Regions from separate parts of the Allobosea sp. CCNWLY174 genome, predicted to be linked through region 3. Evidence: predicted binding sites of a transcription regulator. Region 3 holds the regulator's gene; each other region holds the start of a gene.
What was found. Region 3 encodes PhoB, which activates phosphate uptake and scavenging genes when phosphate is short. Its sites were predicted from a motif close to TGTCATNNANCTGTCAT; they were not measured.
Positions count from the first base shown of each region.

Region 1: a site for PhoB is predicted at 1,444-1,460, ahead of V7S63_RS20910 (esterase-like activity of phytase family protein). Genes of this name have one in related genera too.
Region 2: a site for PhoB is predicted at 1,999-2,015, ahead of V7S63_RS02895 (glycerophosphodiester phosphodiesterase). Genes of this name have one in related genera too.
Region 4: a site for PhoB is predicted at 1,740-1,756, ahead of phnC (phosphonate ABC transporter ATP-binding protein). Genes of this name have one in related genera too.

Region 1 covers NZ_JBBBBQ010000008.1:22,112-25,263, forward strand. The annotation lists gene V7S63_RS20900 (helix-turn-helix domain-containing protein) at 1-822, opposite strand; gene V7S63_RS20905 (hypothetical protein) at 957-1,379, shown strand; gene V7S63_RS20910 (esterase-like activity of phytase family protein) at 1,517-3,152, shown strand, end outside.
Region 2 covers NZ_JBBBBQ010000001.1:609,150-612,301, forward strand. The annotation lists gene V7S63_RS02880 (hypothetical protein) at 1-204, opposite strand, end outside; gene V7S63_RS02885 (RsmB/NOP family class I SAM-dependent RNA methyltransferase) at 291-1,589, opposite strand; gene V7S63_RS02890 (hypothetical protein) at 1,747-1,884, shown strand; gene V7S63_RS02895 (glycerophosphodiester phosphodiesterase) at 2,067-3,152, shown strand, end outside.
Region 3 covers NZ_JBBBBQ010000010.1:146,485-149,636, forward strand. The annotation lists gene pstB (phosphate ABC transporter ATP-binding protein PstB) at 1-532, shown strand, start outside; gene phoU (phosphate signaling complex protein PhoU) at 572-1,297, shown strand; gene phoB (phosphate regulon transcriptional regulator PhoB) at 1,326-2,024, shown strand; gene V7S63_RS24035 (YnfA family protein) at 2,034-2,354, opposite strand; gene V7S63_RS24040 (GcrA family cell cycle regulator) at 2,432-2,980, opposite strand.
Region 4 covers NZ_JBBBBQ010000007.1:105,950-109,101, forward strand. The annotation lists gene phnD (phosphonate ABC transporter substrate-binding protein) at 1-800, opposite strand, end outside; gene phnC (phosphonate ABC transporter ATP-binding protein) at 877-1,695, opposite strand; gene V7S63_RS19930 (TetR/AcrR family transcriptional regulator) at 1,843-2,457, opposite strand; gene V7S63_RS19935 (efflux RND transporter periplasmic adaptor subunit) at 2,594-3,152, shown strand, end outside.

The DNA.
Region 1 (3,152 bases), on a different contig from region 3:
TCAAGCGGACGTGATGGTCTCTGCGATCGCCCGCAGCGCCCCGCCCGTTGCCTCGTCGGCCGGGAAGAAGGTCTCCAGCGCCAGCTCCGACAAGGTCACGTCGACCGGCGTGCCGAACACCGTCGTGGTCGAGATCAGCGACAGCTCGGTCTCGCCGAGCCGCAGGTGCAGCGGCAGCACGATCGGCGGCTCGGCCTCGTCCTGCGCCTTGCCTTTGATGACTGGCACGGCCGGGACGGGATAGCTCAGCAATTCGGTCAGGAGTTCGGCCAGCAGCGGGTCGGCCGTGGCGCGGATCTGTTGGCGCAGCCTTGCGATCAGATGGCCGCGCCATTCCGTCAGGTTGACGATCGCCGGGGCGAGCCCGCGTGGATGCAGGCTGAGCCGCAGCACGTTGACCGGCGGGCGCAGCAGGTCGGCGTCTTCGACGACCGCGAGCATCGGCGCGATCATCTTGTTCGCCGCGAGCAGGGTCCAGTGCCGGTCGATGGCCACGGCCGGGTAGGGCTCGTGCCCCTTGAGCAGCAGGTCGATCGCGCTGCGCGCCGCCTGCAGGCTCGGATCCTCCAGCGAACGTTCGAGATAGACCGGTGCATAGCCGGCCGAGAGCAGGAGCGCGTTGCGCTCGCGCAGCGGCACGCCGAGATGCTCGGCGAGCAGCAGGACCATGTCTCGACTCGGGACCGAGCGGCCGCTCTCGACGAAGCTGAGATGCTTCTGCGAGATCTCGGCTTCGAGCGCGAGGTCGAGCTGGCTGAGACGGCGCAGCTGGCGCCAGTCGCGGATGAGATGCCCGATCGTGGGCTGCTGGTGCTTGTTCATGATGGGCAAGCTAGCCGCAGCCGCGCCGCCATCCAATTACCTCTGGCTTAATCGACCGGCCGCCGGGCTTTCGTCAGCATGGCCTCCATCAGCAACCGCCCCGGATGAGACGGGGCCTGAACCGGAGAACGACCATGGCCTTCATCCAGTCCTCGCGTTTCCTGCGCAACGCCCTTGCCCTCGATGCCGCCGCCTGCGCCGCGACCGGCCTGCTGCTCAGCGTCGGCGCCGGTTCGCTCTCCGGCCTCCTCGGCTTTCCGGCGGAGTTTCTTCGCAGCGCCGGCCTGGTGTTGCTGCCTTGTGCTGCCCTGCTTGCGTTATTCGCCAGCCGGCTTCGCCTGCCGCGCCTCGCGATCTATGCCGTGATCGGCGTCAATGTCCTCTGGATCGCCGACAGCGTGCTGATCCTCGTCGCCGGCTGGTTCGCGCCGACCACGCTCGGCATCGCCTTCGTCCTGGCCCAGGCCGCGGCGGTCGCGGTCGTCACCGAGCTCGAGGTGATCGGCCTGAAGAAGTCGGTCACGGAAACGGTTGGAACCGAAGCCGCTTTGCACTGACCAAACGGCCCGTTAGCCGAAGCCGCCGTGGCTCGCGCCGCGGCGGCCGTGGCTTGCGACGGCTTGTCACGAAACCGTCGTCTGTGCTCACTAGCCGGAAGGCCTGCCTCCCCACCCTGCGGAACAGGACCGTCCCAATGCGCAAACCCCTCGTCCTTGCGGCCCTCGCGACGCTCCTCTCTGGCGCAACGGCACTTGCCGAGCCGACCTTCAACCGTATCGCCACCTTCCAGGTGCCGCTGAACCTCCCGGCCGATCGCGACGCGAAGAAGAAGACGGTTGCGGAGATCATTTCGGCCAACGAGGCCGGCACCCTGCTCGCCTATACCGACGCCGAGCAGAAGGCGGTCGGTCTGATCGACATCACCACGGCCGATGCGCCCAAGCCCGCCGGCTTCATCCCGGTCGGCGGCGAGCCGACCTCGGTCGTGATCCTCGGCGAGCGAGCCTTCGCCGTCGTCGTCAGCTCCGGCGACAACTTCAAGGAGCCGGCCGGCCATCTCGCCACCATCGACCTGAGAACGAAGCAGGTCACAGCCAAATGCGAGCTAGGCGGCCAGCCCGATTCGATCGCCCTGACCAAAGACAAGGGCAAGCTCGCCATCGTCATCGAGAACGAGCGCGACGAGAAGCTGAACAAGGGCGACCTGCCGCAGCTTCCCGCCGGCAATCTCACTTTGATCGGCATCACGGGCGGCGAGGCCGATTGCGCCTCCAGGCAGATCGTCGACCTCACCGGCATCGCCGCGGTCGAGCCGACCGATCCGGAGCCGGAATTCGTCGACGTCAACCAGGACGGTCTTGCCGTGGTCACGCTGCAGGAGAACAACCACATCGCCGTGGTCGACACCAGGACCGGCAAGCTCGTTACGCATTTCCCGGCCGGCACCGTCGATCTCAAGAACATCGACAAGACCCGAGACGGTGAGATCAAGCCGGTTGAGGAGCTGAAGGGCGTGCGCCGCGAGCCCGATGCGGTGCGCTGGCTCGACAACGACCGCTTCGTCACCGCCAATGAGGGCGACTGGAAGGGCGGCTCGCGCGGCTTCACCATCTTCCGCAAGGACGGCACGGTCGAGTTCGATGCCGGCAACATGGTCGACCACATTGCCATCCGCCTCGGCCATTATCCGGAGCGCCGCTCAGCCGCTAAGGGCAGCGAGCCGGAGGGTATCGAGGTCGGCACCTATGATGGCGAGCGCCTGTTCTTCGTCGGGCTGGAACGCGCCTCGCTGGTGCTCGTCTTCAAGGACGAGGGGCCGGGCAAGGCTCCGCGCTATCTGCAGGCCCTGCCGGGCGGCATCGCGCCGGAAGGGCTGCTGGCGATCCCGCAGCGCAATCTCTTCGTTTCCGCCTCCGAGGCCGATCTCGGCGAGAAGGACGGGCCGCGTTCGGCCGTGACCATCTATCAGCGCAGCGAGGCACCAACCGCCTACCCGACGATCGTCTCGGCCGATGTCGATGGCGTGCCGCTCGGCTGGGGCGCGCTCTCGGGCCTCGCCGCCCATCCCGAGCTGCCGGGCCGTCTCTTCAGCGTCGCCGACAACGCCTATACGCCCTCTCGCATCCTCGAGATCGACGCGACGAAGAAACCGGCGACGATCACCGGCGCCGTCACCGTGACGAAGGACGGCAAGCCGGCCTCCTATGATCTCGAGGGGATCGCGACGCGCGCCGGCGGCGGCTTCTGGCTGGTCTCGGAAGGCGCGCCGGAGCGCAAGGAGAAGCCAACCCAGAACCTGCTGCTGCGCGCTTCGGCCAGGGGCGAGATCG
Region 2 (3,152 bases), on a different contig from region 3:
GATGTCGACGCTGTCCTCCTGAGGCCCCGGCGGTGTCAGTGCGCGGATCGCCGCAAATTCCTTCGAGATCGGCAGATGCTCAGGCCGGTTTGCGAGCACGGTCCAATCTTGCGCGCGCCGAGCGTTCTCGGCCGCCCGCCGTACCTTTGCCAGAACCTGCTGCAAGGTCACACCATCAAGCCGCGACGCTTCAACGACCACCATGGAAGCTACTCCCGACAGACTGATTGGCTGCCCCCATGATATAGGGACGGCCCAAGCTTCGCAAAACCTTCGCTTGGATCGACGATTCAGCCCGGCGCCGCAAGGCAGCTCAAATAGAATCCGTCGGTCCCGGTCCGGCGCGGCGAGAGCTGCAAGCCGAAGCGCGTGGCGAAACGGGCGAGCAGGCCGAAATCGACCTCGCCGGTATCGAGCAGCGAGCGCGTCGCGACCGGCACGAAGCCGGGATGGCGCACCAGGAAGGCCTCGACCGCGCCGTCATTCTCCTCCGGCAGCATCGAGCAGGTGATGTAGGCAATGCGCCCACCTGGTTTCACCAGACTGGCGGCACGCGTGAGAACCTGCGCCTGTTCCTTGATGCGCTCGGCCAGCGCGCCGGGGCGCACCCGCCATTTCGCATCCGGATTGCGGCGCCAGGTGCCGGAGCCGGTGCAGGGCGCATCGACGAGCACGAGATCGATCGTGCCGACGAGATCGGCAAGCGCATCATGGCCGCGGCTCCTGGGCACGCGGACCTCGACATTGCCGGCGCCGGAGCGGGTGAGCCGGTCATGCAGCGGCGCCAGCCGGCGGCTGTCGAGATCGGTGGCGAAGATGCGCCCGTCTCCGCCGAGGACAGCAGCCAGTGCCAGCGTCTTGCCGCCGGCGCCGGCACAGAGATCCACGACACTCATGCCGGGCTGTGCGCCGGCGAGCAGCGTCACGAGCTGCGAGCCCTCGTCCTGGATCTCGAACTCGCCGTTGAAGAAGCTCGGCTCGCTCTGCAGCGACGGGCCGCGGCCATCGGGGCCGGGCAGGAAGCGCAAGGCATCGGGCGACCAGGCGCCCGGTTCGGGCTGAAGATGCGCCAGCGCTGCACGCAGCCTGTCGCGATCGGTCTTCAGCCGATTGGTGCGGATATCGGCCGGCGCACGGCCCGCCAGAGCCTGTCCTTCGGCAACCGCATCGTCGCCGAAGCCTGCCATGAAGGAAGACCAGAGCCAGTCGGGTACATCGGCCTGCATCCAGCCTGGCGCGGCGTTGAGATCGAAGGCGGCGAGCCCGGCGACCTCGAACTCGGTCAGCGGTGCGGGGGCATGATTCTGTCCGCTGAAGAGGTCCGAGATTTCCTCGACGCCGAGGCCGCGCTGGCTGACCAGCATGCCGAGCACGAGCGCCCGCGGCGTCTCCTCACCAAGCGCATGCACCGAGGACGCGCGGCGGCGCAGCGCATCGTAGACGAGCGAAGCGACGGCGGCGCGATCCTTCGAGCCGGCGAAACGGCGTGACAGCCCCCAGTCCTTGAGCGCGTCGGCCGCCGGGCGCCGGCGCTCGATCAGGTCCGCCAGGACCTCGATGGCGGCGCTGATGCGGGCGGCGGGAGTCATGTCCGGCGGTTCCTGTGCTTGCTTTGCATCGCAGCCCTCGAGCCCGGCGCCATTTCGAACGATTCCGAAGCGCGACAGCACCCTTGACGCCCTCGTCCCACAGGGCGCAAGACGATACAACTCCTTCCGCAACGCCAACCGCCCAGGAACCACTGCAATGACTGCCCTCTCCCGCCTCGCGCTTGCCGGCCTGTTCTGCCTGTCGCTTGCCGCCTGCGCCACCCAGCCGGTCGACACCACGCCGCCGCCGGCCAAGCGCCTGGACGCCAAGACCTCGCTCGAAGGCCGCCGCTGAGATTCCGGAGGCACCCGCCGCCGGATAGCGAGCGAGCGCCTCGACCAGTTTCCGATACTCCCCTTCGCAGCGCCCATGACGACATGTTCGAGGCGCTGCGCAGGGGCACGAAGCCTTCACCAGCCTGTCATATCCGCCGAGCAGTTTCGCCGCCTTTCCGCAGGAAGCGAGGATCGGACGAGATGAAGCCCCTGTTGCAGCCGGCGACCATGCTGGCGACCTTTGCCCTGGCACTGGCCGCCCAGGCCCAGAGCCCCGTGCCGACGCTCGACGGAAAGCCGGCCCTGATTGCCGGCCATCGCGGTGCCAGCGGCTATCTCCCCGAGCACACGCTCGAAGGCTACAAGCTCGCGATCGAGCAAGGCGCCGACTTCATCGAGCCTGATCTGGTCGCGACCAAGGACGGCCATCTCGTCGTTCGCCACGAGCCGATGATGTCGGGCACCACCGATGTCGCGACGCGGCCGGAATTCGCCGCGCGCAAGACGACCCGCAAGGTCGACGGTGTCGACACCACTGACTGGTTCGCCTCCGACTTCACGCTCGCCGAGCTCAAGACGCTGCGGGCCAAGCAGGCCTTCGCCGATCGCGACCAAGCGCATAACGGCAAATACGAGATCCCGACCCTGCAGCAGGTCATCGATCTCGCCAAGGCCGAAAGCGCCCGCACCGGCCGCACAATCGGCATCTACCCGGAGATCAAGCACTCGACCTATCACTCGGCCCTGGGCCTGGCGATCGAGGACAAGCTGCTCGATCAGCTCAAGGCCGCCGGCTGGACGGAGAAAACCTCGCCGGTGATCATCCAGAGCTTCGAGACCGCCAACCTCAAATATCTGCGCGGCAAGACGCAGCTGCGCCTGATCCAGCTCGTCGACGCCGACGATGTCGACAAGGATGGCGGCATCGTCCTCGCCGCGCCCTTCGACAAGCCCTACGACTTCGTCGTCACCGGCGACAAGCGCACCTTCAAGGACCTCGTCACCGCCGAAGGCCTGAAGGAGGTCAGGACCTATGCCGACGGCGTCGGCCCCTGGAAGCCCTATCTGATGCCGGCCAAGCAGGTGATCGGCGACGACGGCAAGCCGCGTGACCTCAATGGCGACGGCACGATCGACGAGCGCGACCGCGTCTTGCTGCCGCCGACCGATGTGGTGAAGAACGCCCACGCCGTCGGCCTCTTCGTCCACACCTGGACTTTCCGCAGCGAGCCCAAGCGCCTCGCCTCCGACTTCAAGGGCGACCCGGCCGCCGAGTACAAGGCCTAT
Region 3 (3,152 bases):
GAACGACATCGACGTGAACGAATTGCGCTCGCGCATCGGCATGGTCTTCCAGAAGCCGACGCCGTTCCCGATGTCGATCTACGACAATGTCGCCTTTGGCATCCGTCTCTACGAGAAGCCGCCGAAGTCGGAGCTCGATGACCGTGTCGAGGGCGCCTTGCGCCGCGCCGCGCTTTGGGACGAGGTCAAGGACAAGCTGAAGAGCTCCGGCATGGGCCTTTCGGGCGGCCAGCAGCAGCGCCTCTGCATCGCCCGCACCATCGCCCAGAAGCCCGAGGTCATCCTGTTCGACGAGCCGACCTCGGCGCTCGACCCGATCTCGACCGGCAAGATCGAGGACCTGCTCGAGCAGCTCAAGACCGACTTCACCATCGTCATCGTCACCCACAACATGCAGCAGGCGGCGCGCATCTCGCAGTATACCGCCTTCATGTATCTGGGCGAGGTGATCGAGTTCGACGCGACCAACACGATCTTCATGAACCCGCACAAGAAGCAGACGCAGGACTACGTCACCGGCCGCTTCGGCTGACGTTCTGAAAGCGCCGGCCAGACTCGAAGGATACGCCCGATGTCGGATCAACATATCGTCCGCTCCTACGATGCCGATCTCGAGGGCCTGCGCCGCAGCCTCGCCGAGATGGGCGGCATGTCCGAGCGCATGCTCGGCGACTCCACCGTGGCTCTGGTGCGCCGCGACACCGCGCTCGCCCAGAAAATCATCAGCGCCGACCAGCGCCTCGACAATCTCCAGCGCGAGGTCGAGGAAAAGGCGGTGCTGACCATCGCTCGCCGCCAGCCGCTGGCGAACGACCTGCGCGAGCTGATCTCGGCAATCCGCATCGCCGCCGACATCGAGCGCGTCGGCGACCTCGCCAAGAACATCGCCAAGCGCGCCGTCGCGATCTCCGGCCAGTTCTCGCCGCCGCATCGCGCCGTCGTCGGCCTCGAGCATATGAGCCGCCTGGTCCAGGCCCAGCTCAAGGACGTGCTCGACGCCTATGCCGCCAGCAACGAGCAGAAGGCGATGGATGTCTGGCGCCGCGACGACGAGATCGACGCGCTCTACACCTCGCTGTTCCGCGAGCTCCTGACCTATATGATGGAGGACCCGCGCAACATCACCTTCTGCACGCATCTGCTGTTCTGCGCCAAGAACGTCGAGCGCATCGGCGACCATACCACCAACATCGCCGAGACCATCCACTATCTCGTCACCGGCCAGTCGATCGACGAGACCCGGCCGAAGCTCGACACCACCAACATCCTCGTCGACCTGCCGGCGGCCAATGGCTGAACCGGCGGGCGCTTGAACGGACGCTGACATGCCCGCACGCATCCTGATCGTCGAGGACGAGGAGCCGCTCACCTTGCTGCTGCGCTACAATCTCGAGGCCGAGGGCTTCGAGGTCGACAGCGTGGCGCGCGGCGACGACGCCGAACTGCACCTGCGCGACCATACGCCCGACCTCGTCCTGCTCGACTGGATGCTGCCCGGCCTCTCCGGCATCGAGCTCTGCCGGCGCCTGCGTACCCGGCGCGACACCGAGCGCGTGCCGATCATCATGCTGACCGCCCGCGGCGAGGAGACAGAGCGGGTCCGCGGCCTTGCCACCGGCGCCGACGACTATGTCGTCAAGCCGTTCTCGCTGCCCGAACTGATCGCCCGCATCCAGGCGCTGCTGCGCCGCGCCAAGCCCGGCCATGTCGCCGGTCTGCTCGCTGCCGGCGATCTCGAGCTCGACCGCACCACCCGGCGCGTCCGCCGCGCCGGCGCCGAATTGCATCTCGGCCCGACCGAGTTCCGCCTGCTCGAATTCCTGATGCAGGCCCCGGGCCGGGTCTATTCCCGGGCGCAACTGCTCGACGCCGTCTGGGGTCGCGACGTCTATATCGACGAACGCACCGTCGACGTTCATGTCGGGCGCCTGCGCAAGGCGATCACGCCGGCCAATGCCAAGGACCCGCTGCGCACGGTGCGCGGCGCCGGCTACGCCTTCGACGAGACGTTTGCCCGCAGTTGAGCGCTTTTGTCAGCGCGGCGCGGCGATGATCACCGCTGCGCCGGCAAGGCAGAGCGCGGCGCCTGCCAGGTCGTAGCGATCTGGTAGCACCTTCTCGACCAGCGCCATCCAGGCCAGCGACGCCACGATATAGACGCCGCCATAGGCGGCGAAGGTGCGCCCGGCGGCTGGACTGTCGAGCAGGGCCAGCAACCAGGCGAAAGCCGCGAGCGATACCAGGCCCGGCAGCAGCAACCAGACCGGCTTGCCGAGCTTGAGCCAGGCCCAGAAGGCGAAGCAGCCGGCGATCTCCGCCAGCGCCGCGGCGGCATAGGTCGCGAAGGTCGCCATGGCGCTCTCCCGTGGTTCGCCCATGAAAAAGCCGGCCACGAGGGCCGGCTTTTCCGATTTTGGATGGTTACGCCGCCTCAGGCGCGGACGGGCTTGCGCTCGCGGCGCCGGTCGGCCGCCGGCTGGTAGGCGATCCGGGCATGATAGGCGCAATAGGGCATGCCGGTCGCGCTGCGGCCGCCGCAGAAGCGGAACTCCGGCGTGGTCGGGTCGCCCATCGGCCAGCGGCACATATACTCGCGCAGATCCATGATCGTGACCCGCTCGGAGAACGGCACGACCACGTCCTCGGCCGGCGCCGGAGCGCGCTCGACCTGTGCTTCGGTCGCGATTTCGGGTGCGAACTGCGGTGCCAGCGCGGTGTTGCCGCGGGTCAGCCCGGCGCCACCGTTCTGATGGCCGGCGGGATGGCTCGGCGGGCGGGCCGCCGGCTTGCGCGGGCGCGGCGTGGCCGAACCGGGGCTCTTGGCCCGGCCGGACAGGCCGAGACGGTGAACCTTCCCGATGACGGCGTTCCGCGTGACGCTGCCGAGCTCGGCGGCGATCTGGCTCGCGCTCAGGCCGTCATTCCAGAGCTTCTTGAGCAGTTCGACGCGTTCGTCGGTCCAGGCTCCGGCTTCGGTCATGGGGTTGCACCTGTCTTCGTCATGCTTCGCCAGCGGGCCGGCGAGGCATAGGGAGAGATCATGGCGGAATCCGATACCGGCAGCGTCCGTCACAAAACGGAAGCCGTTACGCCCGGAACTGACGATACAGGAGACGCCGCACGAGATGTCGTATCTGACGAAGAGGACCATA
Region 4 (3,152 bases), on a different contig from region 3:
AAGGCGGCCTTGTCCTTGGTGGCGAGGTTCAGCACCGCGTCGCGGATCTTGGCCTTGAGCTCGGTCGGCAGCTCGGAGAGATAGGCCATCGGCGAGTTCACGATCTGCTCGGACTTGTAGATGATCCGGAAGTCGTCCGCCTTGACCATCTTCTTGCGGTCCATGCGCAGCAGGTTCGATTCCTGCTCGTCGTTCCACCAGTTCGCGGCGATGTCGACGGTGCCCTGTTGCAGGGCGATGATCGCGTTCTCGTGGCTGCCGGTGTAGACGACCTTGCCGAAGAAGCTCTCCGGCTCGATCTTCATGCCGTCGAGCGCGAAGCGCGGCACGTTGTTGCCCGAGGTCGAGTTCGGGTCGACGAGGCCGAGATTCTTGCCCTTGAGATCCTCGATCTTCTGATAGGGCGAGTCCTTCTTCACGTAGAAGACCGAGTAGTAGCCCTTGGTGCCGTCGATATTGGTCTCGATCGCGAAGGCGTCGACCTTGGCGCCGGTCATCAGCGCGCGGGCGAAGGAGGCCGGGCCGTACATGCCGATATGGATGTTGCCGGCGCGCTGGCCTTCGATGATCGCGGCGTAGTCGTTGGCGATGCGCAGCGTGACTTTGGTGCCGAGCTCCTTGGCGAGATAGTTCACGAAGGGGGTGTAGCGCTCGACCACGCCCGAGGCGTTCTCGGAGGGGATGATGGCGAAGACGAGCTCGGGATACTTCGCCTTCCAGTCCTGCGCGAAGGCCGGGCCGGCGAGCGTCGCGGCAAGGCCGGCCGCGGCGAGTGTGAAGGTATGACGACGGGTCAGCATGATGGTGCTCCTTTGGAAAACGCGGTGGTGAAAAGTCAGGCGTAAGGGCAGGCCCGCAGGCACGCCGCCGGCTGTCTCAGGCGGCGTTCTGCTTGGCGCGCTTGGCTTCCTGGCTGGCGATGGCGTCGAGCGCATCGAGTGCCTCGGCACCGGCATCCTTGGCCTCGATGCCGTAGAGCTCGGCGGCGAGCTCGCTGGTGAGCGCGTGCGGCGGGCCGTCGAACACGACCTTGCCGGCGGCCATGCCGATCAGCCGGTCACAGTACTTCGCGGCGATGTCGAGGTGGTGGAGGTTGCAGACCACGGTGATGCCGTCCTCGCGATTGATGCGGAACAGCGCGTCCATGACGACCTGGGTGTTGCGCGGGTCGAGCGAGGCGATCGGCTCGTCGGCCAGGATGATCTTGGGCTCCTGCACCAGCGCGCGGGCGATGGCGACGCGCTGCTGCTGGCCGCCGGACAGGGTCTCGGCCCGCTGCGCGAGCAGATGGCCCATGTCGAGCCGTTCGAGCGCGGCGATGGCACGGACCTTGTCGTCCTGCGAGAAGCTCTTGACCAGTGTCAGCGCGGCCGAGCGATGGTTCAGGCGGCCGAGCAGGACATTGGTCAGCACGTCGAGGCGACCGACCAGGTTGAACTGCTGGAAGATCATCGCCGTGTCGCGCCGCCAGGCGCGGAGCGCCGCACCGCGCAGGGCGGTGACGTCGCGGTCCTCGCTGAGGATGCGGCCCTCGCTGGCGTCGGCGAGGCGGTTCAGCATGCGCAGCAGCGTCGACTTGCCGGCGCCCGAGCGGCCGATGATGCCGACCATCTCGCCGCGCGGAATCGACAGGGTGACGTTGTCGACGGCGGCCTTGCCGCCGAAACGCTTGGTCAGACCCTCGATACGCAGCATCGACACTCTCCCGCGATTGCGGGATGATGCGGTATCGGCGGCAGATGACAGCGCCGTGACAGGAGGTGCATTCCGGGACGGCCGAGGTGGAAGGCCGGTCATCGACCGTCAACCATATCGCCCGCACTCGCGGGAGAAGGTGGACTGTCAGCCCGCGCGCAGCAGCAAGTCGACGCAGGCGGCGACATAAGCCTTGCGCTCGGCGTCGGCCGCGTGCGCGATGCCGAACAGGCCGCGGACCTGATGGAAGCCGCGCAGCATGCCGATGAACTGCTCGGCGAGCCTGTCGGCCTCCTCGTCGGCCAAGGGCCGAGGCAGGCCATCACCCGATCGTGAACACTGCGCGAGCAAGGCGGAGAGGTCCGTGATCATGCGGCCTGCCCCAGCCTCGTACGCAGCCTGTCCCAGTTCGGGAAAGCGGGCGGCGGCTCCGACGATCAGGCGATGCAAATCGAGCGAGGCCGGATGCAGCATCATCGCCAGCGCATCCTCGCCGAGACGCAGCAAGGTGGAGCGCAGATCGCCGGTCTCGCTGGCCGGTCTGCGCAGCGGAATCGTCAATTTTTCAGTGAGTTCAGTGCAGATCGCCAGGAACAGCGCCTGCTTGTCGGCGAAATGGCTGTAGATGGTCTGCTTGGAGACGCCGGCGCGCTGGGCGATCTGATCGAGGCTGGCGCGATCGAAGCCCTCGGCCAGGAACGTCTCCGACGCGGCCCTAGTGATCGCGTCATGTTTATCCGGCCGTGATTTTTCGGCCGGCATCGGTCTTGCTTCTGCAGCGGTGGCGCTACCGCGTCCGTGCATTGATCATTCCGTCACGCTTCCGCCCTTAAAGGGTGCTTATCAAACTAGACCGTCCAGTCTAGAATATGTCCGTACTCCCGGAGCGTCCAGCCTGATGAAGCGTTTTCTCCTCCTTATCCTGATCGCCGGGCTGGCGGGCGGCGGATATTACGGCTACCGCAACCACTTCAAGGGCAGCGGCCAGCAGGTGCAGGCGCAAGCGACGGCCCCCGGGCAGGCTGCGGCCGTGCCGGTCGAGGTCGGCGCGATCGAGCTCTCTTCGGTCAATGAGGAGGTCGAGGCGCTCGGCACGCTCGCCGCCGACGAATCCGTGGTGATCGCTCCCGAAATGGCTGGCCGCGTGGTCGCGCTCGGCTTCAAGGAGGGCGAGAAGGTCGCCAAGGACCAGAAGCTGGTGATGCTCGACACCGCCATGCTCGACGCCGAGCTGAAGCAGGCCCAGGCCGATCTCTCGCTCGCCCGCGACACCTATGACCGCAATCGCTCGCTGGTGCAGCGCGGCTCCGGCACGCAGGTCGCGCTGGAGCAGGCGACGGCGCAGCTCGCCTCTCAGGAAGCGAAGATCCAGCTCGTCCAGGCCAAGCTCGCTCTGGCGACGATCAAGGCGCCGTTCACCGGTGTCGTCGGTCTGCGCTCGGTCGGCATCGGCGATT